Regions from separate parts of the Streptomyces sp. NPDC028314 genome, predicted to be linked through region 3. Evidence: riboswitches for the same ligand, from Rfam matches in the RefSeq annotation. Region 3 holds a riboswitch; each other region holds the start of a gene.

Region 1 (9,839 bases), on a different contig from region 3:
TCCCGGCGCATGTGTGGTGGATGACCCAACCGGTGCTCTGCCTGCTGGTGCTTTCCCACATGCGCTCCACGAGGGCGACGCGCGTAGACGGGGGTGGTGCGGTCAGCGGGCGGCCTGCCCGGGGTCTCCTCGAACCAGCGCGCCTTGTAGGCGAGCCCCTTCAGATCCAGTGCCCCAGCCGACTCCTGCCCGGCGCGGGTGAAGAGGCGGACCTTCTCACGCATCGTGGAGTCGCGGTCCTTGCCGCAGGACAGCGGCTCGGCCTCGTCGTCCCGGTACGCGTAACCCACCAGACGCCCGTGGACCTTCCCCGACGTCTCGGGCCATACGTCGGCTCCCGCCGCCCACAGCGTGCGCTCGGCTCGTCCCAGACCAGCGCGTGGTGTCGTGGTCTCCCTGGGGGCTTGCGCCGTGCACGTTCCACACCCGTCCGGCGCACAGAAGGATCACCCGGAGCTTGACCGTTCCCGCAATGGACATGACCACCCGCTCAGCCCAGCAGTCTGCCCGGCGCGCCGCTGCGCCGGTCAACGGAGTTCCTCTCAGAGGCAGTTGCGGGAACCTTTCAGCGGCAGGGCGGCAGCCCGGGGCGGGGTCGTGGTCCGTGATCGCGCACGCCACGACGGAGCCCCGGCCGTCGGGCCGGACGCCGTTCGATGAGCGCGTTCCGGAACGACACCGCGATGAGCCCTCCTCGCCGCTCTGGCCGTCGGGCCGCGGACACGTGAGAATGCCGCCATGACCGACATCCCGGCGGCACCGGAAGAACAGGGCGGCGCGCCCTCCGTCCGCGTCGAGCGTGACGGGCCCGTGACGACCGTGGTGTTGTCGCGGCCCGCCGCGCGGAACGCGGTGGACGGGCCGACGGCCAGGCAACTGGCCGATGCATTCAGGGAGTTCGAGGCGGACGACGACGCCTCGGTCGCGGTGCTGTGGGGCGAGGGCGGTACGTTCTGCGCGGGCGCCGACCTCAAGGCCGTCGGCACCGAACGCGGAAACCGCGTGGAGCCCGACGGCGACGGCCCGATGGGGCCGACCCGGTTGCGCCTGACCAAGCCGGTCATCGCGGCCGTCACCGGCCATGCCGTGGCCGGCGGACTCGAACTGGCCCTGTGGTGCGACCTGCGCGTGGTCGAGGAGGACGCGGTCCTCGGGGTGTTCTGCCGCCGGTGGGGGGTGCCGCTGATCGACGGCGGCACGGTCCGGCTGCCCCGGCTGATCGGCGAGAGCCGCGCCATGGACCTGATCCTGACCGGCCGGCCCGTTCCGGCCGCCGAGGCGTACGCGATCGGGCTCGCGAACCGTCTCGTACCGCCGGGGCGGGCCCGGCACGCGGCGGAGGAACTCGCGCGGGAGATCGCGGCGTTCCCGCAGCTGTGCCTGCGCCACGACCGGCTGTCCGTACGGGAGCAGCACGGGCTGGCGGAGCCCGAGGCGCTGGCCGCCGAGTTGCGGCACGGCATGGTGCCGCTGTCGGCCGGCGAGACCCTCTCGGGTGCCGCGCGCTTCGCGTCCGGGGCGGGACGGCACGGTTCCTTCCACGGCTGAGCCGTCCCCGGCCCGTCCAGGGGGCAGGTCCCGCCAAGCCGGGAGAAGTGGAAGACGGTCGCCCTGATCCGCCCCTCGGCGCGTACACCGGTCCCCCACAGCGGCCGCTGCCGCGGGCGCTCTGACGGCCGGTGCGATCCGAGGCCGGGTGCGGGGCCCGGCGTACGGGGCCCCGCACCCGGAACGGGATCAGGCGCCCCAGCGCAGGGCGATCGTGTCACCCACGTTGATGACCTTCTCGCGCAGCGCACCGGCGAAGGCCGAGCCGTCGACGCTGACCTTCCAGGTGTTCGAGCCGCTGTTGGCCTTGCCGTTGACGGTGGTGATCGTCCCGGTGCCGGAGGACGGGGTCACGCCGGTGACGCAGCCCGACGGGGTGGCGGCGCCGGTCGCGGCGGCCAGTACGTCACCGAGGGTGGTGGTCGTACCGGTCGGGGTGAAGGCCACCGAGCACACCTTGAGGTTGCCCGCGCCGTCGTCGACGCTCAGCGCCAGCTTCGTGGCGGTGCCGGCGGTGAAGGCGGACTGGGCGACCCACTGCGGGGCCCCGGCGGTGACCGGGACCGGCGGGGCCGTGGTGAAGCCGCCGCCGGCGACGGCGCGCAGGGCGTCGATGGAGGAGTAGGCGGACGGGCTGGTGTCGGAGGGCTTGTACTTGAAGCCGCCCGCCGGGTTGTACTGGTTGGCGATCAGGAAGTCGACGGGGGTCTTGCCGAGTCCGGTGAGGAAGTCACCGGACTGCGGGTTGAAGCCGCAGGCGTTGAGGCCGGCGACGCCCCAGCCGTTGGAGCTGGTGTTGACCCCGTAGAGGGAGTTGAAGGCACCGCTGTTGGCGACCAGCGTGCTCTTGAGGAAGTTCTTGGCCTGGACGACGTCCGCGTCGGTGTTGGGGACTCCGGAGGCGCAGAGGGCGGCCATGGCGGCGCCGGTCATGTCGACGTCGCCCGCGGAGTTCAGGACGGTGGGGTTGCCCTCGGCCTTCTGGTAGGTCCAGCCGCCGTCCACGTGCTGGTTGGCGCGGATACGGGTGACCATCGAGTCGGTCAGGGCCTGGGGGATGCGGCTGCCGCCGGCCTGGGTCTTGGCTCCGCCCAGCGAAAGGGCCGCGAAAACGGTGCCGTTGAAGTTCCCGGACGGGCCGAAGTAGCCCGCCTCGGCCGTCTGCCAGTAGGAGTAGATGTTCGCCACGAGGTTGCGCGAGGCCGAGACGCGGGCCGGGTCGATGCCGGCCGCGTACGCGTTGAGGGTGCCGCGCTCGTAGTCCGTGACCACCGGGGAGGCCTGCGGCCAGCCCGCCGTCGACAACAGGTTGCGGTAGACGGTGCGGGCGTTCTTCGTCGTGTCGCCGCCGGGCACCACGTCGACGACGGCCGTACCGGCCGCGGCGAAGGCGCTGAACGCCCACTCGTTGGACAGCCCGGAGCCGGCGTACGAACCGTCCGCCGCCTGGAGCGACTTGAGGTAGGCGACACCGTTCGTCTTGGACGTGGCGATCTGCGCGGGGCTGGAGGTCGCGAAGGCGGGCAGCGCGGTGAGGGCGAAGGCGCCCAGCACGGCGGGCACCGCGAGCGCGAGGCGGCGGGAGGTACGGGGACGGGACATGGCCTGCTCCTGGAATCGGCGGACGCCAGCCGCTCCCCGCGCCGGGCAGCCGTGCGCGAGCACGGCCGGGCATGCCGGGGGGCCGCCGTCCGGAACGCGTGGTACGGCTTCCTGTACTGCATCGCCGTATGGGCATTCGGGCTCGGAGACGGCCCCCGCCGTCCCACACCGCTGCGCGTCAGCTCCGGCTTCGCACCGGATTCCCCCATGTGGCAGCGCAGGACGCTACCCGAGTGATCAAGGGTCCGCCAGCGTCCCGGCGAACCCTCGGGCGGGGACGGGCCGATGAGATGCACGCCACCTTGACGCCCTCACGGGATCCGTGTTGCACTCCGGCTGATAAGTACTCAGCACCAGGGGAAGCCGGTCGAAGTCCGGCGCTGACCCGCAACCGTAGGCCCGGAGCGATCCGGGCGAGTCGGAATGCCTGGCGCAGTGTCATGAAACGAAGAACGCCGTCGCGGACTACGGCGTGGTCGTCCCGCCTCCCCACGGCACCGCCGTGCGGGGGCTCCTCGCCACGTTTCCGGTCCCGTACGGCAGAGACGAGGGCCGCGGTGGGGACCGAACAACAGGCGAAACGGCAGTCGGGGACGAGACGGCGGTTCTTCTCCCTCGTGACCGCGTCCTTCCTGACGCTCGGTGCGGGCGTGGCCTTCCTCACGGTTCCCTCGTCCGCCAATGCCGATCCGATCGAGCAGTGCACGGCCACCACCGGCGCCATCGTCGCCGTGGACTTCGGCCCCTTCGGCGGCAAGGTCGAGCGCGGCTGCGACACCACCCCGACGACCGGCTACGAGCTGCTGCACACGGGCGGCTTCACCACCACCGGCACCGTCCACGACGGTGACGGGTTCATCTGCCGCATAGGCAACGGCTCCTTCAACACCGGTACGCAGTACCCCACTCCGGACAAGGAGGACTGCGTGCTCACCCCGCAGGCCACCGCGTACTGGTCGTACTGGATCGCATCCCCCGGTCAGAAGAACTGGACCTACAGCCCGCTCGGCGCCATGGCGCGCACCCCGAAGCCCGGCGACGTGGACGCCTGGGTCTACGGCGGCACCGACATCGGCGGCACCTCGGGCAAGCCCGCCTTCTCCCCCGACGACGTGCGCGCCGGGGGCAGTGCCCCCTCGCCGGACCCGACCGGACCGACGGGACCCCCGACGGTGCCTCCGGGCGCGGTCGACGTTCCCGCCGCCACCCGCTGGCTCGCCGGACAGCTGACGGACGGGGAGCGCGTCGTCGACGAGGGTGCCACGACCCCGAACCACCTGTTCACGACGGAGGTCGTCTACGCCCTGGCCGGCGCCGATCCCAAGAGCCCGGCCGCCCGGAAGGCCGCCGACTTCCTCGCCACGCCCGCGCAGACGGACGCGTACGCCTACCCGGCCGGCAAGGACGGGATCCCCGACGCCACCGCCGCCGCGCGCCTCGCGCTCGTCGCCGAGGCCACCGGGAAGGATCCCCGCGCCTTCGGCGGCCACGACCTGCTCGGGGACCTCGTCACGTACGTGTGTCCCAGGGACATCGGCGACGGCGAGACGGTCGAAGGCTGCCTCACCAAGGGCGACTTCCGCACCACCGGCCAGTCCGACGCCCAGGCCATGGCCGTCATCGCCCTGCTCAACGGCGGTGTGACGCCCCCCGCCGACGCCGTTCACCGGCTGACCGGCCTCCAGTGCGAGGACGGCGGCTTCACCGGCATCCTCATCCGCTCCGGCGGGTGGTGCGACAGCGACGCCGCCTCCACCGGACTGATCACCCTGGCCCTCAAGCGAGCCGGCGGCCACGACGCGGTGGTCGAGAAGGCCCGGGCCTACCTCAAGAAGTCCCAGCTCCCGACGGGCGCCTGGCCCTCCGCCTCGTACCTGACGACCGGCAGCGCGAACTCCACCGGCTGGGCGGCGCAGGCCCTGCGCGCCCTGGGCGATGCGGGTCACGCGGACGCGGGTGTCTCCTGGCTCTCCAAGCAGCAGCTTCCGCAGGGTGGCTTCGGCTTCGAGGAGGGCGACACCGACCCGCGGCTGTTCGCCACCACCCCGGTCGTGATCGCGGGCGCCGAGAGCGACCTGGTCGCGCTGACCACCAGGCAGCCCGACCCGACGACCCCGCCGACCACACCTCCGACCACTCCGCCCACCACTCCCCCGACCACTCCGCCCACGACCCCGCCGACCACGCCGCCGACGACGACGCCCACGACCCCACCCACCACGCCTCCGACCACTCCGCCGGGTGAAGGGCCCGACGTGAAGAAGGGCTCGGCGTACCTCTCGGACCCCAGTCGGCTGATCCAGGGCCGCTTCTACGAGAGCAGCCCGGGCACCGGCTTCGCGGACTACGGCATGACCATCGACGGCGCCTACGCGCTGGCGGCCACCGGCGAGAACAACGCCACCCTGCGCAACATCGTCGACTTCCTCGACAAAGGCGGCAAGGACGGCAAGGGCCGCGGCATCCACGACTGGACCCTGATCGGCACCAAGTACGCCGGCGGCGGCTCCATCGGCAAGGCGGCCCTCCTCGCGGAAGCCGTGGGCCGCGACCCGCGCGCCTTCGGCGGGCAGGACCTGATCGGCGCGCTCGCCAAGGCGGTCTGCCCCGCCTCGTCTCCGGCCCCGGTCCGCTGCGCGGCCAAGGGCAACTACACCAACGCCACCTCCGTCTTCTCGCAGTCCCTGGGTGTCATCGCCCAGGTTCGCGCGGGCGAGACGGCCGCCGCGGCAGAGCCGATCGCCTACCTCAAGAACCTCCAGGACCCCTCGGGTGCCTGGCCGAGCCTGATCGGCGAGGCGAGCCAGGCCGAGGTCGACTCCACCGCGATGGCCGCCATGGCCCTCGACCTGCTCCCCGACGCCGCCTCGCAGACGGCCGTGGACAAGGCGGTCGCCTGGCTGGCGACGCAGCAGAAGGACGACGGCGGCTTTCCCGGCGCCTCCGGCAACTCCGTCAACTCGGCGGCCCTCGCCGTGCAGGGCCTGTCCCTGGAAGGTACGAAGTACGCGGACCACATCGCCAAGGCCCGTAAGTTCCTGGCCTCGCAGCAGAACGGCGACGGCGGCTTCAACATCGCCAAGGGCTCCCAGCCCGGATCCGACGTCCGCGCCTCCGCGCAGGCCGTGGGCGGCGCCACCGGCATCTCCTTCGGCACCCTCGCCCGCAGCCTCGAAGGCACCACCCCGGAACCCGTCCCCAGCACCTCCGGAGGCACCACGGGCGGCACGACCGGCGGCGGCACCACCGGCGGCACGACCGGCGGCACCACGGGCGGGACGACGGGCGGGACGACCGGCGGGACATCCGGCGGCACGAGCGGCGGCACCACGGGCGGCACCACCGGCTCCTCGTCCGGCACTTCCTCCGGCTCCTCCTCCGCTCCCGTGATCGTGACCCCGGGCGAGGAGACGGGCGGGACGGGCTCGGCCGGCGGGACGAACACCTCGGGCGGAACAGGCCCCTCGGGCGGAACCAACACCTCCGGCGGAACGGGTACGTCCGGCGAAACGGGCAGCGGCTCAGGTTCGGGCTCAGGCAAAGGCTCAGGCTCAGGCTCAGGCTCAGGCTCAGGCGGCAACCTCGCCTCCACCGGCGCCCAGGTCGGCGGTCTCGCCGCCGCGTCAGTGCTCCTGGTCCTCGGCGGCTGGGGCGTCACCCGCGCCGCGAAGCGCCGCCGCGAGACCACCGGAGGCAGCGCATGAGCGGCAACCCCGTGCTCCGCGCCCTGGCCCGTACGGCCGCCGCGCTCGGGCTGACGGTGGCGGCCCTCGCCGCCACCGCCGGCCCGGCCGGGGCCGCCCCGCAGCCCATGGGACAGTGCACCACCTCCTCCGGAGCCGTCCTCGCCGTGGACTTCAGCCACTGGGGCGGCCCCGTCTACCGCTCCTGCGGCACCACGCCCACCACCGGCTACGAACTCCTCAACCAGGGCGGCTGGGCCACCACCGGCACCGGCCACGACGGCCCCGCCTTCATCTGCCGCATCGGCTACAGCGGCTACCAGGGCGGCAAGCAGTTCCCGACCCCGCAGCAGGACGACTGCGTCCTGACGCCGCCCGCCTCGGCCTACTGGTCGTACTGGCACGCCGACCCGGGCCAGAACACCTGGGAGTACAGCCAGCTCGGGGCGATGCTCTACAAGCCGAAGCCCGGCAGCGTCGATCTGTGGATCTTCGGCAGCACGAACATCGAGGGCACCGAGGGCCGGCCCACCGTCACCCCCGACCAGCTGCGCGCCAAGAACGCCCAGCCGATGGGCGGCAACCAGCCGCTCCCCAAGGACACCCGCACCGCGGCGCCCCTGCCGCCGAACGTCAACACGGGCCCCAAGCCGGAGAACCCGCCACCGGCCGACCCCGCGCCTCCCGCCCCCGCGACGACACAGCCGCCGAGCGCCCCGGCTTCGCAGGGCCCCCCGGCAGGCCCCTCCGAGAGCGCCTCGCCGACTCCTTCCGCGACTCCGACGACCGCGACGACCCCGACGACCCCGACGACCAGCGCTCCCGCGGCAGCCGCGCCCGCCCCCGGCCCCAAGGTGGTCGAGGCCGCGCCCGCCGCGGACGCCGCCCATGACGCGGGCTCGTACCTGCCCGCCGTCGCCACCGGAGCGCTGGTGCTGCTGATCGGCGCCGCCGCCGTGTTCGCGGCCAAGCGCCGCCGCCGTACGGAGTAGCCGCGTGTCACGTACCGCCACGGCCGCGGCCAAGCCGCCCGCGTCCGGCCTCGCGCCGGACGCGGGCGGCCGCCGTCTGCCCCGCACCCTGCACCCGGTCGCCTGGTGGGTCTGGGCCCTCGCCCTCGCCACCGCCGTCAGCCGCACCAACAACCCGCTGCTGCTGTTCCTCGTCCTCGCCGTCCTCGGCTACGTGATCACCATGCGACGTACCGAAGCGCCCTGGGCGCGCGGCTTCAAGTACTACCTGTACCTGGCGCTGACCGTGGTCGCGATCCGGGTGCTCTTCCGGGCGGTCTTCGCCACCGGCATCACCCCCCGCGACCACTTCCTCTTCTCCCTCCCCCACATCCCCACCCCCGACTGGTACGCGGGCATCCAACTCGGCGGCCCCGTCTCGCTGGAGGCACTGCTCTCGGCCGCCACCGACGGGCTCCGCCTGGCCTGCATGCTCTGCTGCATCGGCGCCGCCAACACCCTCGCCAACCCCAAGCGGGCGCTGCGCGTCCTGCCCGGCGCCCTCTACGAACTCGGCGTCGCCGTCACCGTGTCCATCAGCGTCGCCCCGCAGCTCGTGCAGAGCGTGCAGCGCGTGCACCGGGCCCGGCGCCTGCGGGCCGGTCGCGCCAAGGGCCTGCGGGCGCTGCGCGGGATCATCGTGCCCGTGCTGGAGGACGCGCTGGAGCGCTCGTTGCGGCTGGCCGCGGCGATGGACTCGCGCGGCTACGGCCGCGCCGGCACCGCCACCCGCCGCTCCCGCCGTCTGACCGGCGCCCTGATGCTGCTCGGGATGTGCGGCCTGTGCGCCGGGGCCTACGGTCTCCTCGACGCCACCGCGCCGAAGCTGCTGGGCCTGCCCGCCATGGGTGCGGGCGCCCTGCTGTGCTTCGCGGGCCTGCGCCTCGGCGGCCGCCGCATCACCCGGACCAGCTACCGGCCCGACCCCTGGCGCCTGGCCGAATGGGCCGTGGCCGGCTGCGGGGTCCTCTCCGCCGTCCTGCTGTTCACCAACGTCGGCTTCAACGCCGCCGAGCTCAACCCCTCGATCTATCCGCTCAGCTGGCCCACCCTGCCGTTCGTCCCGGCCGCCGCGATCCTCCTCGCGGGGACCGCCGGATTCCTGGCCCCGCCACCGACCGCCCCCGCCCGCCCGGCCGTCCCCGCACAGCGCACCGAGGAATCCAAGTGATCATCTTCGACCAGGTCACCGTCCAGTACGAGGACACGGCCGAACCGGTCCTGCGGGACGTGGACCTGACCGTCGAGGAGGGCGAACTCTGCCTGGTCGTCGGCCACACCGGCGTCGGCAAGTCCACGCTCCTCGGCGCCGTCAACGGTCTGGTCCCGCACTTCACCGGCGGCACCCTCCACGGCCGCGTCCTGGTCGACGGCCGGGACACGGCGGCGCATCCCCCTCGTGAACTCGCCGACGTCGTGGGCGTGGTGGGCCAGGACCCGCTCGACGGCTTCGTCACCGACACCGTCGAGGAGGAACTCGCCTACGCGATGGAACAGTTGGCTGTCCCCCCGGCCACCATGCGCAAGCGCGTCGAGGAGACCCTCGACCTCCTCGGCCTCGCCGACCTGCGCCATCGCGCGCTGCACGAGCTCTCCGGCGGCCAGCAGCAGCGCGTGGCCATCGGCTCCGTCCTCACCGCCCACCCGCGGATCCTCGTCCTCGACGAACCCACGTCCGCCCTGGACCCGACCGCCGCCGAAGAGGTACTGGCCGCCGTCACCCGCCTCGTCCACGACCTCGGCGTCACCGTGCTGCTCGCCGAACACCGTCTGGAGCGCGTGGTCCAGTACGCCGACCGCGTCATCCACCTCCCGGGCGACGGCCGCGTCGTGTCCGGACCGCCCCACGAGATCTTCCGTACGTCGTCCATCGCCCCGCCCGTCGTCGAACTGGGCCGTACGGCGGGCTGGTCCCCGCTCCCGCTCTCGATCCGAGACGCCCGGCGCGCGGCCGCGCCGCTGCGCACCCGCCTGGCCGACACCGCGGCGCCGCCGG
Region 2 (9,839 bases), on a different contig from region 3:
CGACAGATTCTCATCCATATCTAGGGCTGTGACCAGGCAGGTTCGGCGGCGTGGTCAGGCTGCGGTTTTGAGGGGGCGTCCGCCCCAGCGGATGCCCTCTTCGATGCGGATGCGGGCGCGCTCGCGGCGTTGGGCGGTCAGGACGTCGGGGTGGCGGGCGTTGGCATTGCGCCAGCGCAGGTGCCGGTGCAGTTCACGGGTCTGGACGGCGTGGTTGGGGTGGTTCGAGTTGGCGAGAGTGAACTGTCGCAGCGGCCCGAAGTGGGCTTCGATCGGGTTGGCCCAGGAGGCGTTGGTCGGGGTGAAGCACAGTTCCACCTTGTTCTTCTTCGCCCAGGTGCGGATCTTGGCGCCTTTGTGGGCGGAGAGGTTGTCCATGATCACGTAGATCGGGGCGCCGTCCGGCCGGGCCGCGCGGATCGACCGGATCGCGGCCAGGGAGTTCACGGCGCCTTTGCGGCGGTGGTTGACACCCCACAAGGTGTCGTCGCCGACGGAGTAGCAGCCGTGGAAGTAGGTGACGCCGTAGGTGCGGTGGTAGGTCGCCGGGACCCGGTCGGGACGGCCCGGCTTCGCCCAGCAGGATCCGCCGGTGGGGCGGATGCCCAGCGGCCCGAACTCGTCGAACGCGAACACGCGGTCCGGTAAGTGCTGAAGGACGTGCTCGATGCGGTCGAGTTTGGCGTCCCGGTCAGGGTCGGTGGATTCCTTCCACGTCTTGGTGCGCTGGAAGGTGACGCCGCGGCGGGCGAGCAGGCAGCGCAGGGCTTCACGCCTGATCCGGATCGTCCGGACGCGGACCGTGCGCAGGTAGGCGGCGAGTTTGCGGATCGACCAGCGGGTGCAGGGCCGGCCGAGCTTGGTCGGGCGGGTGGTGGCCGTCGCCACGACGAGGTCCTCGTCGTCAGGGCTGAGCAGGCGGGGACGGCCTCCCGCCCACCGAGGGTCCAGGCAGGCCAGCCCGATCTCGTTGAACCGGTGGATCAGGTCACGCACCGTGTCCTCGTCGGCCGCCACCAGTTGGGCGATGACCGGCACGCGGTTCCCGCCGGCCGAGGCCAGCAGCATCATCGCCCGCCGGTACCGCACCGTGCTGGTGCTGCCCCGCCGCACGATCTGCTGCAGCTTCTGTCCCTCTTGATCCGTCAGACGCCGCACCTTGACCGGTTCCGCCACCACGCCTCCACACGCTCGATCAGATGTCAGCCTCCATCCAACCGGCCCCACCCGCAGAAGGGGCCCGAACCCGGCGAACCAACGCGGTCACAGCACTAGCCGGCGGTCGGTGCGGGTCGGCCGGGACCGGACGCTGCGCGAGAGCCGCACCCGGTGGCACCGCAATCGGGCCGGAACATGACAAGGCAGCCGTTCCGGCCCGAAAGCGCATCAGAGCGTGCCGACGGCCTCCGTACGGACCTCACGGGCCGCGGCGACCAGGTTCTCCAGGGAGGCCCGGGTCTCGGCCCAGCCGCGGGTCTTCAGACCGCAGTCGGGGTTGACCCACAGGCGCTCGGCCGGGATGGCCTCAAGTCCCTTGCGCAGCAGGGCGGCCGCCTCCTCGACGGACGGGATGCGCGGGGAGTGGATGTCCCAGACGCCGGGACCGGCCTCGCGCGGGTACCCGTGCGAGGCGAGCTCGCGCGCGACCTGCATGTGGGAACGGGCCGCCTCCAGGCTGATGACGTCGGCGTCGAGGTCGTCGATGGCCTGGACGATGTCGCCGAACTCCGCGTAGCACATGTGCGTGTGGATCTGGGTGTCCGGCCGCACGCCGGAGGTCGTGAGCCGGAAGGACTCGGTGGCCCACGCCAGGTAGTCGGCGTGGCCGTCGCCGCGCAGCGGCAGGGTCTCGCGCAGCGCCGGCTCGTCCACCTGGATGACCGATGTCCCGGCCGCCTCGAGGTCGTCGACCTCGTCGCGCAGGGCGAGTCCGACCTGGCGGGCGGTCTCGCCGAGGGGCTGGTCGTCGCGTACGAAGGACCAGGCGAGCATGGTGACCGGGCCGGTCAGCATGCCCTTGACCGGCCGGGCCGTCAGCGACTGCGCGTACGTCGTCCAGCGCACGGTCATCGGCTCCGGGCGGGAGATGTCCCCGGCCAGGACCGGCGGGCGCACGTAGCGGGTGCCGTAGGACTGGACCCAGCCGTGCTGGGTCGCGAGGTAGCCGGTGAGCTGCTCGGCGAAGTACTGCACCATGTCGTTGCGTTCGGGTTCGCCGTGCACGAGGACGTCGATCCCGGCCTTCTCCTGGAAGGAGAGGACCTCTCGGATCTCGTCCCTGATGCGCTCCTCGTACCCGGCGGTGTCGATGCGGCCGGCCCGCAGGTCCGCGCGGGCCACGCGCAGTTCGTCGGTCTGCGGGAAGGACCCGATGGTCGTCGTGGGCAGCAGCGGCAGGCCCAGGTGGGCGCGCTGGGCGGCGGCGCGCTCGGCGTAGGGCTGGGCGCGGCGGCCGTCCTCGTCGGTGACGGCGGCGGTGCGGGCGCGGACCGCCGGGTCGTGGGTGATCGCGGAGTGGGCGCGGGAGGCCAGATCGGCCCGGTTGGCGGCGAGTTCGGCCGCGATCGCGTCGGTGCCCTGGGCCAGGCCGCGCGCCAGGGTGGTGATCTCGGCGGTCTTCTGCCGGGCGAAGGCCAGCCAGCGCCGGATCTGGGGGTCGATGTCCCGCTCGACGGCCGCGTCCAGCGGGACGTGCAGCAGGGAGCAGGAGGCGGCGACGTCGACCCGGTCGGCGAGGCCCAGCAGGGTGCCGAGGGTGGTCAGCGACTTCTGGTGGTCGTTGATCCAGATGTTGCGGCCGTTGACGACTCCGGCGACCAGGCGCTTGCCCGGCAGCCCGCCCACGGCCGCGAGGTCGGCGAGGTTGGCGGCCGCCCGGTCGGTGAAGTCCAGCGCGAGGCCCTCGACGGGCGCCTTGGCCAGGACGGGCAGGGCTTCGCCGAGCCGGTCGAAGTAGGAGGCGACGAGCAGCTTGGGGCGCTCGGTCAGGGCGCCGAGCTCCCGGTAGGTGCGGGCGGCGGCGTTCAGGTCGGCCGGGGTGCGGTCCTGGACCAGGGCCGGCTCGTCGAGTTGGACCCACTCGGCGCCCGCGGCCCGCAGCTCTGCCAGCACCCGGGCGTAGACGGGCAGCAGCCGGTCCAGCAGGGTGATCGGCTCGAAGCCGGCGGGGACTCCGGGGGCGGGCTTGGCCAGGAGCAGGTAGGTGACCGGGCCGACCAGCACGGGCCGGGCGGTGTGGCCGAGGGCGAGGGCCTCCGTCAGCTCGGTGACCTGCTGGGCGGGGTCCGCGGTGAAGACGGTGTCGGGGCCGAGCTCGGGGACCAGGTAGTGGTAGTTGGTGTCGAACCACTTGGTCATCTCCAGCGGGGCCACGTCCTGGGTGCCGCGGGCCATCGCGAAGTACCCGTCGAGCGGGTCGGCTTCGACGGCGGCGCGGTGGCGGGCCGGGATCGCGCCGACCATCACGCTGGTGTCGAGGACGTGGTCGTAGTACGAGAAGTCGCCGGTCGGAACCTCGTCGATGCCGGCGTCCGCCAGCTGCTGCCAGGCGCCGCGGCGCAGGTCCCGGGCGGTCTCCTGGAGGGCTTCGGCGCTGACGCGGCCCTTCCAGTACCCCTCTACGGCCTTCTTCAGTTCCCGGTTCTGTCCCTGGCGGGGGTATCCGTACACGGTGGCCTGTGTTGCCGCGGCTGCGGGCTTGCGGGTCACGGAACTCTCCTTCGCGAGCATGTCTCCATGGACCCGGTGACGGGTCGGGGCGCGAAGGGATGACGAACCGGGCGGACCGCCGCTGGCGCGTACACGGGGGTACGCGCGGACGCCCGCCTGATGTGTGTCGCCGACCCGCCCACGAGGTCACCGGATTTCCGTGCGCGATCGGTCGCGCGCGGGCAACGGGCAGGTCTTCGGACTCGTGGGCGCGTCGCCCGTTCGGGCGGACTCCTACTGGCCGTCGCTTCCCAGACCCGTACGGGCCCAGTGCGTATGACGGCGGTCGTTCCCACTCACCGCTGCGGGGCAGTCCCGGATTCCCACCGGGTTCCCTCTTACGACGCATTCCGCCTGGCGGACGGGGCGAACCAGCTGCGACACCCACCCTAGGTCGGTCGACCGGAACACGAACACAGGTGTCCAGATGCCGGACGGCCGAATGAGACGCGGCGCGGGTGGGGCGACACCACTCGCCCCACCCGCGCCGTTCTCCCGCGTCTCCGGCGCACCCTCTGCCCTGGAGACGTGCCGGAACCCCTCAGCCCCGGCCGTATGTGTGGAACCCCCGGGCGCTCTTGCGGCCCAACAGCCCCGCCTGAACCATCCGCTGGAGCAGCGGGGGCGGGGCGTACAGGGGTTCCTTGAACTCCTCGTAGAGGGACTCGGCGATCGCCGCGACCGTGTCCAGGCCGATCAGGTCGGCGAGCTTGAGCGGGCCCATCGGGTGGGCGCAGCCCAGTTCCATCCCGGCGTCCACGTCGGCGGGACTGGCGAAGCCGGATTCGGCCATGCGGATGGCCGAGAGGAGGTAGGGGATCAGCAGCGCGTTGACCACGAAGCCGGCCCGGTCCTGGGACCGGACCGTGGTCTTGCCCAGGGCGTCACGGGCGAAGGCCTCGACGGCGGCGACCGTCTCCCGGGAGGTGTGGAGGGAGGAGACGACCTCCACCAGCGGCAGCACGGGGACGGGGTTGAAGAAGTGCAGGCCCACCACCCGGTCGGCGCGGCGGGTGGCCATGCCGAGCCGCATGATGGGGATCGCGGAGGTGTTGGTGGCGAGGATCGCCTCCGGATCCTCCACGATCTTGTCGAGGCTGGTGAAGACGTCCGACTTGGCCTCGGGGTTCTCGGTGACGGCCTCGATGACGAGCTGCCGGTCGGCGAGATCCTCCAGGTCGCCGGTGAACACCAGGCGGGCCAGGGCGTCCTCGGCGGAGATCCGGTCGAGTTTGCCCCGCTGGACCGCGCGCTCCAAGGAGACGGCGACACGCTCCCGGGCGGCGCGGGCGGCGGTGGCGTCCGCCTCGGCGACGACGGTGTCGAGGCCGGCGCGGGCACACACCTCCGCGATGCCGGCGCCCATCTGGCCTCCGCCGACGACCCCGACGCGCAGGATGCGGGCCGGCTGCGCGGGGGCGCTCACGCGGACACCTGCGCGGCGGCGCGGCGCACGAGGTGGCGGGTGTAGGCCTCGGGGGTGAAGAAGGCGGGCAGCCGGACCGAGAGTGCGGTGTCCACGAAGACCTCCCGGGCTTCGAGCGCGAGCGCCTGCGGGTCCTCGGCCTCCAGGGCGGCGCATTCGGCGTCGAGGAGGTCGATGACCGTCCCCCGGTCCACCCTGTCGTGGCGGAGCCACTGCCAGATCTGCACGCGGGCGATCTCGGCGGTCGCGGCGTCCTCCATCAGCCCGTTCAGCGCGACGGCGCCGCTGCCGCGCAGCCAGGCGTCGAAGTAGCGCAGCGCCACGGCCACGTTGGAGCGGATGCCCTCGCGGGTGGGCGGGGCGGCGATCCGGCGGACGGACAGCAGGTCGGCGGGCGTGACCTCGACGTCCTCACGCGTCCGCTCCAGTTGGTTGGGCCGTTCCTCCAGGACTCCGTCGAAGACCTCGCGGCATACCGGTACCAGCCCCGGGTGGGCGACCCAGGAGCCGTCGAAGCCGTCCTCGGCCTCCCGCTCCTTGTCGAGGCGGACCTTCGCGAGGGCGGCGGTGTTGGCTTCCGCGTCCCGGCTGGGGACGTGCGCGGCCATGCCGCCGATGGCGTGGGCCCCGCGCCGGTGGCAGGTGCGCACGAGCAGCTCCGTGTAGGCGCGCATGAAGGGGGCGGTCATGGTGACCTTGGCGCGGTCGGGGAGCTGGAAGTCGGTGCGATGGCCGAAGGTCTTGATCAGGCTGAAGAGGTAGTCCCAGCGGCCCGCGTTGAGACCGGCGCTGTGCTCGCGCAGTTCGTGGAGGATCTCCTCCATCTCGAACGCGGCCGTGATCGTCTCGATGAGCACCGTCGCGCGGACGGTGCCGCGGGGGATGCCGAGGAGTTCCTGCGCGAGCAGGAAGACGTCGTTCCACAGGCGGGCCTCGTACCGGTTCTCCAGCTTGGGGAGGTAGAAGTACGGGCCGTGGCCGGCGTCGATCTGGCGCCGGGCGCAGTGGAAGAAGTACAGGCCGAAGTCGACGAGCGACGCGGACAGGGGGCGGCCGTCGGTCTCCAGGTGTTCCTCGGTGAGGTGCCAGCCCCGCGGGCGGACCATGATGGTCGCGAGGTTCTCGCCGAGGCGGTACTCCTTGCCCTCGGGGGTGGTGAAGTCGATGCGCCGTTCGATGGCGTCGAGCAGGTTGAGCTGGCCGCCGATGACGTTGTCCCAGGTGGGGGCCGTGGCGTCCTCAAAGTCGGCCATCCACACCTGGGCGCCGGAGTTCAGGGCGTTGACGGCCATCCGCCGATCGGGCGGGCCGGTGATCTCGACGCGGCGGTCGGTGAGGCCGGGTCCGGGCGGTGCGACCCTCCACCCGGGATCGTCGCGGACGGTGCGCGTGGCGAGCGGGAAGTCGAGCGGGGTGCCGCCGGCCAGGTGGCCCGAGCGGCGGCGGCGCTCCTTGAGGATCTCCAGGCGGCGGTCCGCGAACGCGGCGTCGAGCCGGCCGATGAACTCCAGGGCCTCGGGGGTGAGGATCTCCTCGTGGCGTTCACCCGGTGCACCGAGAACCTGGACACTGCTGGTCAGGGACGAGAGGGGCATGCGGTTCTCCTCAACGGGGGCGGTGGGTGCCCGAGGGGGACGTCCCCGGGCACCCGTCGGAAATCGGCTTGGCCGGCTGACTGAGTCGTCTAGTGGAACTGCTCTTCCTCGGTGGAACCGGCGAGCGCGGTGGTCGAGGAAGCCGGGTTGACGGCGGTGGAGACCAGGTCGAAGTAGCCGGTGCCGACCTCGCGCTGGTGCTTGACGGCGGTGAACCCCTGCGCCTGGGCGGCGAACTCGCGCTCCTGGAGGTCGACGTAGGCGGTCATGCCGTGCTCGGCGTAGCCGCGGGCCAGGTCGAACATGCCGTGGTTGAGGGAGTGGAAGCCCGCCAGGGTGATGAACTGGAAGCGGTAGCCCATCGCGCCGAGCTCGCGCTGGAACTTGGCGATCTGGTCGTCGTCCAGGGCCGCCTTCCAGTTGAAGGAGGGCGAGCAGTTGTACGCCAGCATCTGGTCGGGGTACTGGGCGTGGATGGCCTCGGCGAACTCGCGGGCCTGGGCCAGGTCCGGGGTGCCGGTCTCGACCCAGATGAGGTCGGCGTACGGGGCGTAGGCGAGGCCGCGGGCGATGACCGGTGCCATGCCGTTCTGCACCCGGTAGAAGCCCTCCGCGGTGCGCTCCCCCGTCGCGAACTGCGCGTCGCGCTCGTCGACGTCGCTGGTCAGCAGGTTCGCGGCCAGGGCGTCGGTACGTGCGATGACCAGGGTGGGGGTGTCGGCGATGTCGGCGGCGAGGCGGGCCGCGTTGAGGGTGCGGATGTGCTGCGAGGTGGGGACGAGCACCTTGCCGCCGAGGTGGCCGCACTTCTTCTCCGAGGCGAGCTGGTCCTCGTAGTGGATGCCGGCCGCACCGGCCGCGATCATGGCCTTGGTCAGCTCGAACGCGTTGAGCGGGCCGCCGAAGCCGGCCTCGGCGTCCGCGACGATGGGGGCCAGCCAGTCCGTGGTGTCCGCGCCGCCCTCGGCGGTGGCGATCTGGTCGGCGCGCAGCAGCGCGTTGTTGATCCGGCGCACCACCTGCGGCACCGAGTTGACCGGGTACAGGCTCTGGTCCGGGTAGGTGTGGCCGGCCTGGTTCGCGTCGGCCGCCACCTGCCAGCCGGAGAGGTAGATCGCCTGGAGTCCGGCCCGCACCTGCTGGACCGCCTGGCCTCCGGTCAGGGCGCCCAGGGCGTGGATGTAGTCCTGCTCGTGGAGCTGGCGCCACAGCCGCTCGGCGCCGCGCCGGGCCAGCGTGTGCTCCTCGCGGACACTGCCCGAGAGCCGGACCACGTCCTCGGCCGTGTAGGTGCGCTCGATGCCCGACCACCGCGGGTCCGTCGCCCAGCGCTGCTTGAGCTGCTCGGCCGCCGCCGTCGTGTTCGCCTCTGCCATGACCGTCACCGTTTCCATCCGTCGCTTGTCTTGCCAATGAGCCGGACCTGCACCTGGGCAGGCACCCTGGGGATTGGCACTCTGTGCCTGTAAAGGAGGTGCGGCCGCCGAACCCGGCTGCGGGCCGAAGCTGAGCAATGCTGCCGAGCCGCCGATTCGAGCTGCCAGGATCCCTGAAATCAGGGCGTGAATCAGGCCCGGCAGCCCGCCTCGGCCGCCAGGTCCGGCGGGCCGCAGCACCGACTCTGGCATTGACACTGAGTGCCATCAAGGAGGTACATCTGCCAAGCTTTGCGAATCTTCGAGGCCGGAATTGCCAAGGTTGCGAAGCCCCTCGGCCGCGCCTGCCCCCGTATCCTGGCGGCGCGTGTCCAACGGCGGAGGAGTGCGGTGAGCAAGACGTACGCGGGAGCACGGCTGCGGCGGCTGCGCGAGGAGCGGCGGATGACCCAGGCCGATCTGGCCAGGGTGCTCGCCATCTCGCCCAGCTACCTCAACCAGATGGAGCACGACTCCAGGCCGCTCACCGTTCCCGTACTGCTGCGGCTGACCGAGGCGTTCGGGGTCGATCCGGGGTTCTTCTCGGAGCGCGACACCAGCCGCCTGGTCGCGGACCTGCGCGAGGCGCTCGCCCAGCAGGTCGCCGAGGCCCGCGTTTCCCCGTCCGACCTGGCCGAACTGGCCACCCGGATGCCCGCCGTCGCCTCGGTCCTGCTCGATCTGGGCCGGCGCAGCCAGCTCCTGACCGAGCGCCTCGCCGACGCCGCCGACGGCCGGAACGAGGTGGCGGACGCGCCGCGCTCGCCCCACGAGGAGATCCGCGAGTTCTTCTACCGGCGGCAGAACTACCTCCATGACACCGATCTCGCCGCGGAGGCACTGGCCCGCGAGATCGGCATCCGCCCCGGGGACGTCATCCGCGCCCTGACCCGCCGGCTCTCCGACCGGCACGGGGTCGGGACCGCCGCGGACTCCGACCGGCTGCACCACTACGACGGGACCGCCCGGGTCCTGCACCTGTCGAACCGGCTTCGGCCGGGCCAGCAGGCATTCCGGATGGCCACCCAGCTGGCACTGATCGAGTACGGAGGTGAGCTGGACCGGCTCGCCGCCGAGGACTTCCCGCCCGGCTCCCCCGTTCACGCCCTGGCGAGGATCGGCATCGCCAACTACTTCGCGGCCGCGCTGATCCTCCCGTACACGGCCTTCCACACCGCCGCCGAGGAGTTCCGCTACGACATCGAGCGGCTCACCGACCATTTCGGGATCGGCTACGAGACGGTCTGCCACCGCCTGAGCACCCTGCAACGCCCCAGGCTGCGCGGGGTGCCGTTCTCCTTCGTCCGGGTGGACCGGGCAGGGAACATGTCCAAGCGGCAGTCGGCCACCGGATTCCACTTCTCCCGTGCGGGCGGCACCTGCCCGTTGTGGAACGTGTACGAGGCCTTCGCGGCGCCCGGCCGCATCCACGTCCAGGTGGCCGCCATGCCCGACGGGCAGCGCTACCTGTGGACCGCCCGCGCCGTCACCCGGCACCGGGGCGGCTGGGGCGAGCCCGGCAAGACCTTCGCCATCGGCCTGGGCTGCGAGATCCGGCACGCCTCCCGCCTCGTGTACGCCGACGGGCTCGACCTCGACAACAGGGCGGCGGCCACCCCGATCGGGATGGGCTGCAGGCTCTGCGAGCGCCTCGACTGCCCCCAGCGGGCCGTGCCGCCGCTCGGCCGGGCCCTG
Region 3 (9,839 bases):
GACAACCGCCCCGCCGCCGGGCATCCCGCCGAGAACCCGGCCGCCGAGGACCGCCAGCCCGCGCCGCTCGGCTCCGCCGGAGCCCTCGCGTACGCCCTGCTCGGCCACGACGCCGGGCATCCCACGCAGCACGGTGTGCTGCAGATCGTCGCCGTCGTGGTCGCCGCCGCCCTCGTCGGGATCGTCCCGCACGTGGCCCGCGGGCGCGGGCCCGCCCTCGACCACGTGGCCCGGCGGGTGCTCACCGTCACCTTCGCCGCCGTCTGTTTCCAGCCGCTCTACAACTCCGGCCGACTGGAGGACCTGGTCGGGCAGGGCCCGTACCTCGTCCTGTTCCTGCTGCTCCTGCTCGCCCTCACCGCCCTGTGCGACGCGGTGCTCGCCGCCGCTCTGGCGGGGGCCCGGACCGGGTGGCCGTACGGGTCCCTGCTGCGCGACGAGCTGCGGGCGCCGGCCGGGATCGGCTCGGCCATCTGCGCGACCGGCCTGGTCATGGCGCTGGGCGTGGCCGTGGCGGGGGTCTGGGCCCTGCCCGTCTTCAGCGTGCCGCTGCTGCTGACCCAGATGTCCTTCCACCGGATCACCGCGATCCGCACCACCTACCGCCAGACCATCACCTCCCTCGCCCGGGCCACCGAGATCGCCGGATACACCCGCCCGGGCCACTCCCGCCGGGTGGCCGCCCTGAGCTGCGCCGTCGGCCGGGACCTCGGGCTGTCGGAGCGGGAGCTCACGGTGCTGGAGTACGCCGCCCTGATGCACGACATCGGGCAGCTCTCCCTCGTCGACCCGGTACCGGCGGGGGCCACCGTCGAGCTGCCCGCGGCCGAGGCCCGCCGGATCGCCGGGCTGGGCGGCGAGGTGGCGCGGCAGACCGGGGTCCCCGCCGAGGTGGCGGTGGTCGTGGAGCGGCAGGCGGACCCGTACCGGGAGCAGCCCGTCGCCGCGCGGATCGTGCGCACGGTGAACGCGTACGACGACCTGTGCGGCGCGAGCACTCACCCGGGCGGCTCACTGGCCGCTCTGGAGCGCCTGCGGCTGGGCACCGGGCACGACTACCAGCCGGAGGTCGTGGAGTCCCTGGCGAGGGTTCTGGCCAGGGGCGGACGTGCCAGAGTTGTTCCCGTCCCGCCTGGGTAACCCATGGGTAATGAGCGGCCGTCCGAGTGGGCATGGTTGGATGCGAGTAAGAGTGTCCGTGAGGGTGTCCGCAAGGCTGCACCGTTGGACCGGCAGGCGGGAATCGTGAGGATCTTCGGGAAGGTACGGCATCGGCCCTCCGCCTCGTGGCGGCAGGCCACCGACCGCGCGTTCACGCTGATCGGCGACGGGCGGTACGAGGACGCGGGCGCGCTCCTGACCAGAGCCGCGGACCTGGAGCCCTGGCTGTCGGAGTCCTGGTTCAACCTGGCCCTGCTGCACAAGTTCCGGCACGACTGGGAGCAGGCGCGGGCCGCCGGGCTGCGTGCCGTGGCCCTGCTGGACCGCGAGACCGGCGCCCCGGACTGGTGGAACGTCGGCATCGCCGCCACCGCCCTCCAGGACTGGCCGCTGGCCCGCCGGGCCTGGCAGGCGTACGGGCTGAAGGTGCCCGGAGACCCGCACGCCGGCGAACCGGTCGGCATGGAACTGGGCAGCGCGGCCGTCCGGCTGTCGCCCGAGGGCGAGGCCGAGGTCGTGTGGGGCCGCAGACTCGATCCGGCCCGGATAGAGGTCCTCTCGATCCCGCTGCCGTCCTCCGGGCGGCGCTGGGGCGAGGTCGTCCTCCACGACGGCGTGCCGCACGGCGAGCGGATCACCGCGGCCGGCCCCTCCTACCCCGTCTTCGACGAGATCGAGCTGTGGGCGCCCTCGCCGGTGCCGACCTGGGTGGTGCTGCTGGAGGCCGCCACCGAGGCGGACCGGGACGCGCTGGAGCAGCTGGCCTCCGACGCGGGCTTCGCCGCCGAGGACTGGTCCTCGTCGGTGCGGCTGCTGTGCCGCACCTGCTCGGAGAGCGCGATGCCGAGCGACGAGGGCGACGGCGAGCACCTGGACCCCCACGACCACAGCGAGCCCGGACACCCCGGCCCGCTGGGGCACCGTACGGCCGGCTCCGGATCCCTGTGGGTCCCGGAGCGGGAATGCGGCATCGCCGCGCCCGCCGGTCTGGTCCGCGGTCTGCTCGACGGCTGGGTGGCCGACAGCCCGGAGAGCCGCGAGTGGCGGGATCTCGAAGAAGTCTGCTGAGCGGGGGCCGTAGGCTGTACCGGTCACATCGGTGACTCGGCGAACTTACGGAAGGCGTACGGCGGACATGGCGCAGCAGGAGAACCAGGTTGTCCCGGTCGACGACGAAGGCTACGTCGTGGACACGGAGGACTGTGAGGCGCGCGAGCTCGCCCACCGCGAGCGAGGCACCTCCCGCCCCATCACGGTGGTCGGCAACCCGGTCCTGCACCGGGAGTGCAAGGACGTCACCGAGTTCGGCGAAGAGCTGGCGCAGCTGATCGACGACATGTTCGCCAGCCAGAAGACCGCCGAGGGCGTGGGCCTGGCCGCGAACCAGATCGGCGTGGACGCCAAGGTCTTCGTCTACGACTGCCCGGACGACGACGGCAAGCGCCACACCGGTGTCGTGGTCAACCCGAAGCTGGTCGAACTGCCCGCCTCCGCGCGCGTGCTGGACGACTCGAACGAGGGCTGCCTGTCGGTCCCGACCGCCTACGCCTCGCTGGCCCGCCCGGACTACGCGGAGGTCGAGGGCCAGGACGCCCAGGGCAACCCGATCAAGGTCCGCGGCACCGGCTACTTCGCGCGCTGCCTCCAGCACGAGACGGACCACCTGCACGGGTACCTGTACATCGACCGGCTCTCGAAGCGGGAGCGCAAGGACGCCCTGCGCCAGATGGAAGAGGGCACCCCCCGCTACGAGACCGTCCCGAACGCCTAGTCCTTGCCCTGGTCGGCCGGGTCCTCGGACTTGACCTACGCGACGACGGCCTGCGGGCCCCGGAAGGTGCGCCGGAACGCGTTCGGCGTGGTGCCCAGGGTCCGCAGGAAGTGGTGGCGCAGGGCCGCCGCGTTGCCGAAGCCGCAGCGGCCCGCGACGGTGTCGATCGTGTCGTCCGAGGACTCCAGCAGCTCCTGCGCCAGCAGCACGCGCTGACGCAGCACCCACTGGTACGGGGTGGTGCCCGTCTCCTGCTGGAAGCGGCGGGCGAAGGTGCGCGGTGACATGTGCGCGCGCTCCGCGAGCTGCTCGACGGTGATCTCCTCGTCCAGGTGGCGGGCCATCCAGCCGATCACCTCCCCGACCGTGTCGCAGGCGGTGCGGGGCAGCGGCCGCTGGATGAACTGGGCCTGGCCGCCGTCGCGGTGGGGCGGTACCACCATCCGCCGGGCGATGGTGTTCGCCACCTCGGCGCCGTGCGCCTGGCGCACGACGTGCAGGCAGGCGTCGATGCCCGAAGCCGTGCCCGCGGCGGTGACCACCGGGCCCTCGTCCACGTACAGTACGTCCGGGTCGACCACGGCCTTCGGGTAGCGGCGGGCCAGCTCCGCCGCGTGCAGCCAATGGGTGGTGCAGCGCCTCCCGTCGAGCAGCCCGGCCGCGCCGAGCACGAAGGCGCCGCTGCACACGCTGAGCACCCGCGCACCCCGGTCCACGGCCCGGCGCAGGGCCTCCAGCAGCTCCAGCGGGTACTCCCGGGTGGCGGCCTGGCGGTCGGCGGGCAGACAGATCAGGTCCGCGCCCTCCAGCCGCTCCAGCCCGTGCGGGACGACGATGTCGAAGTGCCCGTCCCCGGTGGTGGAGCGCCGGTCCTCCGCCGCGCACACGGCGAAGTCGTACACCGGCAGCCCCATCTCGCTCCGGTCGAGGCCGAAGACCTCGCAGAAGATCCCCAGCTCGAAGGGGGCGACGCCATTGACGAGCGCCACGGCCACGTTCTTGAGAACCCCGGTCTTCTCCATGACCCCAGTGTGGCAGTAATTCGCACTCTCATGACAGTCCTGCCACTGTCGGGTTTCGGTGCGGCTGGCGAGAGTGGAGGCATGAACACGTTCCTCAGTTACCTCACCGTCCTCGCCGTGGCCGCCCTCCTGGCCGGCCCCGCCCTGTTCGGCCTGGCCCGGGAACGCCGGATCGGCCGGCAGCTGCGCGAGGCTGCTGCCGGCCGATCCGGTGATGCTCGGGTGAAGGCGGAAGACCGTCGAGGTCAGAAGTCCTCGTCCAGGTCGACCGTGCCCTCGACCGCGACCTGGTAGGCCGACGGGCGGCGCTCGAAGAAGTTCGTCAGCTCCTGGACGCCCTGGAGCTCCATGAACGAGAACGGGTTCTGCGAGCCGTACACCGGCGGGAAGCCGAGGCGGACCAGACGCTGGTCCGCGACGCACTCCAGGTACTCGCGCATCGACTCGGTGTTCATGCCCGGCAGGCCGTCACCGCACAGGTCGCGGCCGAACTGCAGCTCCGCATCCACGGCCTCCTTCAGCATGTCGGTGACCTGCTGCTGGAGCGCGTCGTCGAAGAGCTCCGGCTCCTCCTTGCGGACCGTGTCCACGACCTCGAACGCGAAGTTCATGTGCATGGTCTCGTCGCGGAACACCCAGTTGGTGCCCGTCGCCAGACCGTGCAGCAGCCCGCGGGAGCGGAACCAGTACACGTACGCGAAGGCGCCGTAGAAGAACAGGCCCTCGATGCACGCGGCGAAGCAGATCAGGTTCAGCAGGAAGCGGCGGCGGTCGGCCTGCGTCTCCAGCCGGTCCAGCTTCTCGACCTCGTTGATCCACTTGAAGCAGAACTGCGCCTTCTCGCGGATCGACGGGATCTCCTCGACCGCGTCGAACGCGGCCGCGCGGTCGTCCGGGTCGGGCAGGTAGGTGTCGAGCAGCGTCAGGTAGAACTGGACGTGCACGGCCTCCTCGAAGAGCTGGCGCGACAGGTACAGGCGCGCCTCCGGGGAGTTGATGTGCTTGTAGAGCGTCAGCACGAGGTTGTTCGAGACGATCGAGTCGCCCGTCGCGAAGAACGCGACCAGCCGGCCGATCATGTGCTGCTCACCCGGCGTCAGCTTCGCGAGGTCGGCCACGTCCGAGTGGAGGTCGACCTCCTCGACGGTCCAGGTGTTCTTGATCGCGTCCCGGTAGCGCTCGTAGAAGTCCGGGTACCGCATGGGGCGCAGGGTCAGTTCGAAGCCCGGGTCGAGCAGGTTTTTCTTGTCGGTGGAGCTCATTACTGGCAGGCCTCGCAGGACTCGGGGTTTTCCAGGGAGCAGGCCAGAGCGTCGGCGTCGACGGCCTGCGGGAGGGGCGTGGCGGCCGCCGGGACGGCGCTGCCGGAGGCGGCGCGGGCGATCTTCGTCGCCGGGCGGGAGCGCAGGTAGTAGGTGGTCTTCAGACCCTGCTTCCAGGCGTACGCGTACATCGAGGACAGCTTCCCGATGGTCGGCGTCTCCAGGAACAGGTTCAGCGACTGCGACTGGTCGAGGAACGGCGTACGGGCCGCCGCCATGTCGATCAGACCGCGCTGCGGGATCTCCCACGCCGTGCGGTACAGCTCGCGCACCTCGGCCGGGATCCAGCCGAAGCCCTGCACGGAGCCGCTGGCCTCGCGCAGCGCCTCGCGGGTCTGGGCGTCCCAGACGCCGAGGCGCTTGAGCTCGTTCACCAGGTAGGCGTTGACCTGGAGGAACTCACCGCTCAGCGTCTCGCGCTTGAACAGGTTGGAGACCTGCGGCTCGATGCACTCGTACACGCCCGCGATCGAGGCGATCGTCGCCGTCGGGGCGATCGCGAGGAGCAGCGAGTTGCGCATGCCGGTCTTCGCGACGCGGGCGCGCAGCGCCTCCCAGCGCTCCGGCCAGTTCAGCTCGACGTCGTAGTGGTCCGGGTGCAGGACACCGCGGGCGGTACGGGTCTGCTCCCAGGCGGGGAGCGGGCCGCTGCGCTCGGCGAGGTCGCAGGAGGCCTCGTACGCGGCGAGCATGATGCGCTCGGAGAGCTTGGTCGACAGGGCCTTCGCCTCGGGGGAGTCGAAGGGCAGCTTCAGCTGGAAGAAGACGTCCTGGAGGCCCATCGCGCCCAGGCCCACCGGGCGCCAGCGGGCGTTGGAGCGGCCGGCCTGCTCGGTCGGGTAGAAGTTGATGTCCACCACGCGGTCGAGGAAGGTGACGGCGGTGCGGACGGTCTCGTCCAGCCGCTCCCAGTCGATCTCGCCCGTTTCGGCGAGGACGAAGGCGCCGAGGTTGACCGAGCCGAGGTTGCAGACGGCGGTCTCGCCGTCGTTGGTGACCTCGATGATCTCGGTGCAGAGGTTGGAGGAGTGGACGACGGTGCCCGGCTCGGCGGTCTGGTTCGCCGTGCGGTTGGAGGCGTCCTTGAAGGTCATCCAGCCCTGGCCGGTCTGCGCGAGGGTGCGCATCATCCGGCCGTACAGGTCGCGCGCGGGCATGGTCTTGCGGGCCAGCCCGCCCGCCTCGGCCTTGCGGTAGGCGGCGTCGAACTCGTCGCCCCACAGGTCGACCAGCTCGGGGACGTCGGCGGGGGAGAACAGCGACCAGTCGGCGTCGGCGTTCACGCGGCGCATGAACTCGTCGGGCACCCAGTGGGCGAGGTTCAGGTTGTGCGTACGGCGCTGGTCCTCGCCGGTGTTGTCGCGGAGCTCCAGGAACTCCTCGATGTCCGCGTGCCAGGTCTCCAGGTAGACGGCGGCGGCGCCCTTGCGGCGGCCGCCCTGGTTCACGGCGGCGACGGAGGCGTCGAGGGTCTTCAGGAACGGCACGATGCCGTTGGAGTGGCCGTTGGTGCCGCGGATCAGGGAGCCGCGGGCGCGGATGCGCGAGTACGAGAGACCGATGCCGCCGGCGTGCTTGGACAGGCGGGCGACCTGGTGGTAGCGGTCGTAGATCGAGTCGAGCTCGTCCAGCGGGGAGTCCAGCAGGTAGCAGGAGGACATCTGCGGGTGGCGGGTGCCGGAGTTGAAGAGCGTGGGGGAGGACGGCAGGTAGTCGAGGCGGCTCATCAGCCGGTAGAGGGAAGCGACTTCCTCGACGGCCTGGACGGTGTCGTTCTCGGCGAGGCCGCAGGCCACGCGCAGCATGAAGTACTGCGGGGTCTCGATGACCTGACGGGTGATCGGGTGGCGCAGCAGGTAGCGGCTGTGCAGGGTGCGCAGGCCGAAGAAGCCGAAGCGGTCGTCCGCGCCCTCGGCGAGGGTGTGCTCGACCAGCGCGTCCAGGCGGGCCGCGTGGGTCGCCACGAACTCGGCGGTGCGGTCGGCGATCAGGCCCTCGCGGTGGCCGACCTCGACGGAGGCGGAGAAGGAGGTGGACCCCTGGCCGGCGGCCTCGTCGCGGACGGCGAGCGTCAGCAGGCGCGCGGCGAGCCGGGAGTACGCCGGGTCCTCGGAGATCAGCCCGGCGGCGGCCTCGGTGGCCAGCCCGCGCAGTTCGGCCTCGTCGGAGGTGGAGCTGCGGCCGCGCAGTGCGGCGGCGGCGACGCGGCCGGGGTCGGTGTCGGGAAGGTCGGCCGTCAGCTCGGTCAGGGTGCGCAGCAGCGCGGCCCCAGGTCCCCCGGACGTGATCGCAGCCTCGATCGAGGTCTCGGACGGAACGGACTCGGCGCGCGGTGCGGAGGGCGCGATGGTCACGGGGGGAGCTCTCCCTTGCTCGGCTCCGGATCACCGACGGCGATGGCGCGAGCGGGCGCATGCGGACCTGCGCACGATCCGGCCCGGACAGGGCAGGCGGTACGTGCACCGCATGGCGTCCACCGGCCCAACCGCGAGGCCCGGACGTGTCTGCACCCGGTTCGGTCGAGCCGGGCGCGCTGGCGGCAGGTCCTCGGACTTGGCTATGCACCAATGGGTGCAGTTCATACCGTTGCGGGACAGTTCCGGATTCGCACCGGATTCCCCTGCGACGACAGCGAGCACGAGCATACATGTGGGGGCGGGTTGATGAGTGACCCCCCACATGTTGTGTCGGCGTGGTTACAGCTCCAAGCGGTAGGTGAGGAGCGTCAGGCCCGGGATCGGGGCCCAGTCTCGGTCTGGTGTTCGGGTGAAGCCGAGCCGCTCGTAGATCCGGTGCGCCGCCGACATCGAGGTCTGGGTGGACAACACCAGGTGCGTCACGCCCTCCAGGGCCCGCGCGCGGGCCATGCAGGCACGTACCAGGGCCTCGCCTGCGCCGCGCCCGCGCGCCTCGCGGGCCACGGCCAGCATCCGGAATTCCGCTTCGCCCGGCCCGGCGATGTCGGCGAGCGGGCTGGTGTTCGAGGCGAAGGTCACTCCGCCGAGCACCTCGCCCTCGTACTCCGCGACGAGCACCTCGGCGGCGCCGGCCCGGCCGGCGACGTCGCGCAGCACGTTCAGGTAGCCGCCGTCCTCGCTGCGGTCCAGCAGGCCGTCGTCGAGGTAGGCCCGGGCGGTGATCTCGCCGAGCTCTTCGTATTCGGCGGCGGCCGCCGCTCTGATCACGATGTCCATGCCACCGAGTGTGCGCCAGCCCCACGCGAAGGGCCGCCGCATTTCCCGGAGGGGAAGTGCGGCGGCCCGGTCGGGACCCCGGAGGGGGTCAGCAGCAGCGGAAGCCCTCCCGCGGGTCGGCCTCGCGGGCGTCCGTACGGGCCCGCTCGAAGGCGCGCCGGGTCAGGACCGGGGCGTCCGGGTCGTGCGAGCGGGCGTGGGCCACGTAGCGGTCGTACGCGGCCTCGCCCGAGAACTCGCGTACGTAGAACCGGGCCTTCGCCAGGGCCCCGCGGACGGCCGTCATGCCGGTCGCGGCGGTCACACCGGTTCCTTGACCTTGCCGCCGCCGGAGTCGAGTCCGGCGGCGGCGAGTTCCGCCCGCTCCTCGGTGGTCGCTATCAGGCCGGCCGGGGCGATGATCTTCGACTCGCTCCAGGGGACTTCGGTGAGGGTGGTCGACGCCGGGTCGCGGACGGCCTTGAAACAGGTCCGGGCCGCGTCCAGCAGCACGATGATGATCAGGACCGCGAACAGCACCGACAGCACGCCGTCCACCGTGGCGTTGGTGACCACGGTGTGCATCTCGTCCAGGTTCTTGGCGGGCTTGAGTACCTTCCCGGCGTCGATGCCGTCCTGGTACAGGTCGCGCTGCGCGAAGAAGCCGATCTTCGGGTTGTCGGAGAAGACCTTCTGGTAGCTGGCGGTGAGCGTGACCGCCACGTCCCAGGCGAGCGGGACGCCCGTCACCCAGGCCCACTTGAGCCGGCCCGACTTGACCAGGAGCGTGGTGCAGACGGCCAGGGCGACCGCGGCCAGGAGCTGGTTCGCGATGCCGAACAGCGGGAAGAGCTGGTTGATGCCGCCCAGCGGGTCGCTGACGCCGACCCACAGGAAGTAGCCCCAGCCGCCCACGACGACCGCGCTCGCGATCCACACGCCGGGCTTCCAGCTGACGTCCTTGAAGGACTTGTGCACGTTGCCGAGGGTGTCCTGGAGCATGAACCGGCCGACCCGGGTGCCCGCGTCGACCGTGGTCAGGATGAACAGCGCCTCGAACATGATGGCGAAGTGGTACCAGAAGGCCTTCATCCCGGCCCCGCCGATCACGGACGAGAAGATCTCCGACATTCCGAGTGCGAAGGTCGGCGCGCCACCCGTACGGGACAGCAGGGTGGTCTCCTCCACGTCCTTGGCGGCCTGGGCGAGGGCCTCCGGGGAGATGGCGAAGCCGAAGTTCGTCACCGCCTGCGAGGCGGTCTCGACGGTGGTCCCGACCACGCCGGCGGGGGAGTTCACCGCGAAGAACAGCCCGGGCTCGATGATGCAGGCCGCGATCACCGCCATGATGGCGACGAAGGACTCGGTCAGCATCGCGCCGTAGCCGATG

What was found. A riboswitch is a leader RNA that binds a small molecule or an ion and turns the genes downstream of it on or off. The one in region 3 is predicted to bind cobalamin.
Region 1: another riboswitch for cobalamin. It lies ahead of ACZ4TG_RS03685 (prenyltransferase/squalene oxidase repeat-containing protein); the one in region 3 lies ahead of ACZ4TG_RS27195 (ribonucleoside-diphosphate reductase subunit alpha).
Region 2: another riboswitch for cobalamin. It lies ahead of metE (5-methyltetrahydropteroyltriglutamate--homocysteine S-methyltransferase); the one in region 3 lies ahead of ACZ4TG_RS27195 (ribonucleoside-diphosphate reductase subunit alpha).

Annotation. Positions count from the first base shown of each region.
Region 1 covers NZ_JBVHTP010000001.1:816,363-826,201, forward strand. The annotation lists gene ACZ4TG_RS03680 (crotonase/enoyl-CoA hydratase family protein) at 739-1,548, shown strand; gene ACZ4TG_RS03685 (prenyltransferase/squalene oxidase repeat-containing protein) at 1,738-3,150, opposite strand; cobalamin riboswitch at 3,264-3,392, opposite strand; cobalamin riboswitch at 3,467-3,599, shown strand; gene ACZ4TG_RS03690 (prenyltransferase/squalene oxidase repeat-containing protein) at 3,708-6,854, shown strand; gene ACZ4TG_RS03695 (hypothetical protein) at 6,851-7,825, shown strand; gene ACZ4TG_RS03700 (energy-coupling factor transporter transmembrane component T) at 7,830-9,014, shown strand; gene ACZ4TG_RS03705 (ABC transporter ATP-binding protein) at 9,011-9,839, shown strand, end outside.
Region 2 covers NZ_JBVHTP010000001.1:795,742-805,580, forward strand. The annotation lists gene ACZ4TG_RS03605 (hypothetical protein) at 1-24, shown strand, start outside; gene ACZ4TG_RS03610 (IS630 family transposase) at 55-1,176, opposite strand; gene metE (5-methyltetrahydropteroyltriglutamate--homocysteine S-methyltransferase) at 1,387-3,708, opposite strand; cobalamin riboswitch at 3,895-4,095, opposite strand; gene ACZ4TG_RS03620 (3-hydroxybutyryl-CoA dehydrogenase) at 4,250-5,134, opposite strand; gene aceB (malate synthase A) at 5,131-6,729, opposite strand; gene aceA (isocitrate lyase) at 6,819-8,105, opposite strand; gene ACZ4TG_RS03635 (short-chain fatty acyl-CoA regulator family protein) at 8,496-9,839, shown strand, end outside.
Region 3 covers NZ_JBVHTP010000012.1:257,031-266,869, forward strand. The annotation lists gene ACZ4TG_RS27165 (HD-GYP domain-containing protein) at 1-1,140, shown strand, start outside; gene ACZ4TG_RS27170 (tetratricopeptide repeat protein) at 1,246-2,229, shown strand; gene def (peptide deformylase) at 2,297-2,932, shown strand; gene ACZ4TG_RS27180 (helix-turn-helix domain-containing protein) at 2,968-3,954, opposite strand; gene ACZ4TG_RS27185 (hypothetical protein) at 4,036-4,248, shown strand; gene ACZ4TG_RS27190 (ribonucleotide-diphosphate reductase subunit beta) at 4,200-5,216, opposite strand; gene ACZ4TG_RS27195 (ribonucleoside-diphosphate reductase subunit alpha) at 5,216-7,630, opposite strand; cobalamin riboswitch at 7,798-7,925, opposite strand; gene ACZ4TG_RS27200 (GNAT family N-acetyltransferase) at 7,973-8,470, opposite strand; gene ACZ4TG_RS27205 (YbdD/YjiX family protein) at 8,559-8,756, opposite strand; gene ACZ4TG_RS27210 (carbon starvation CstA family protein) at 8,771-9,839, opposite strand, start outside.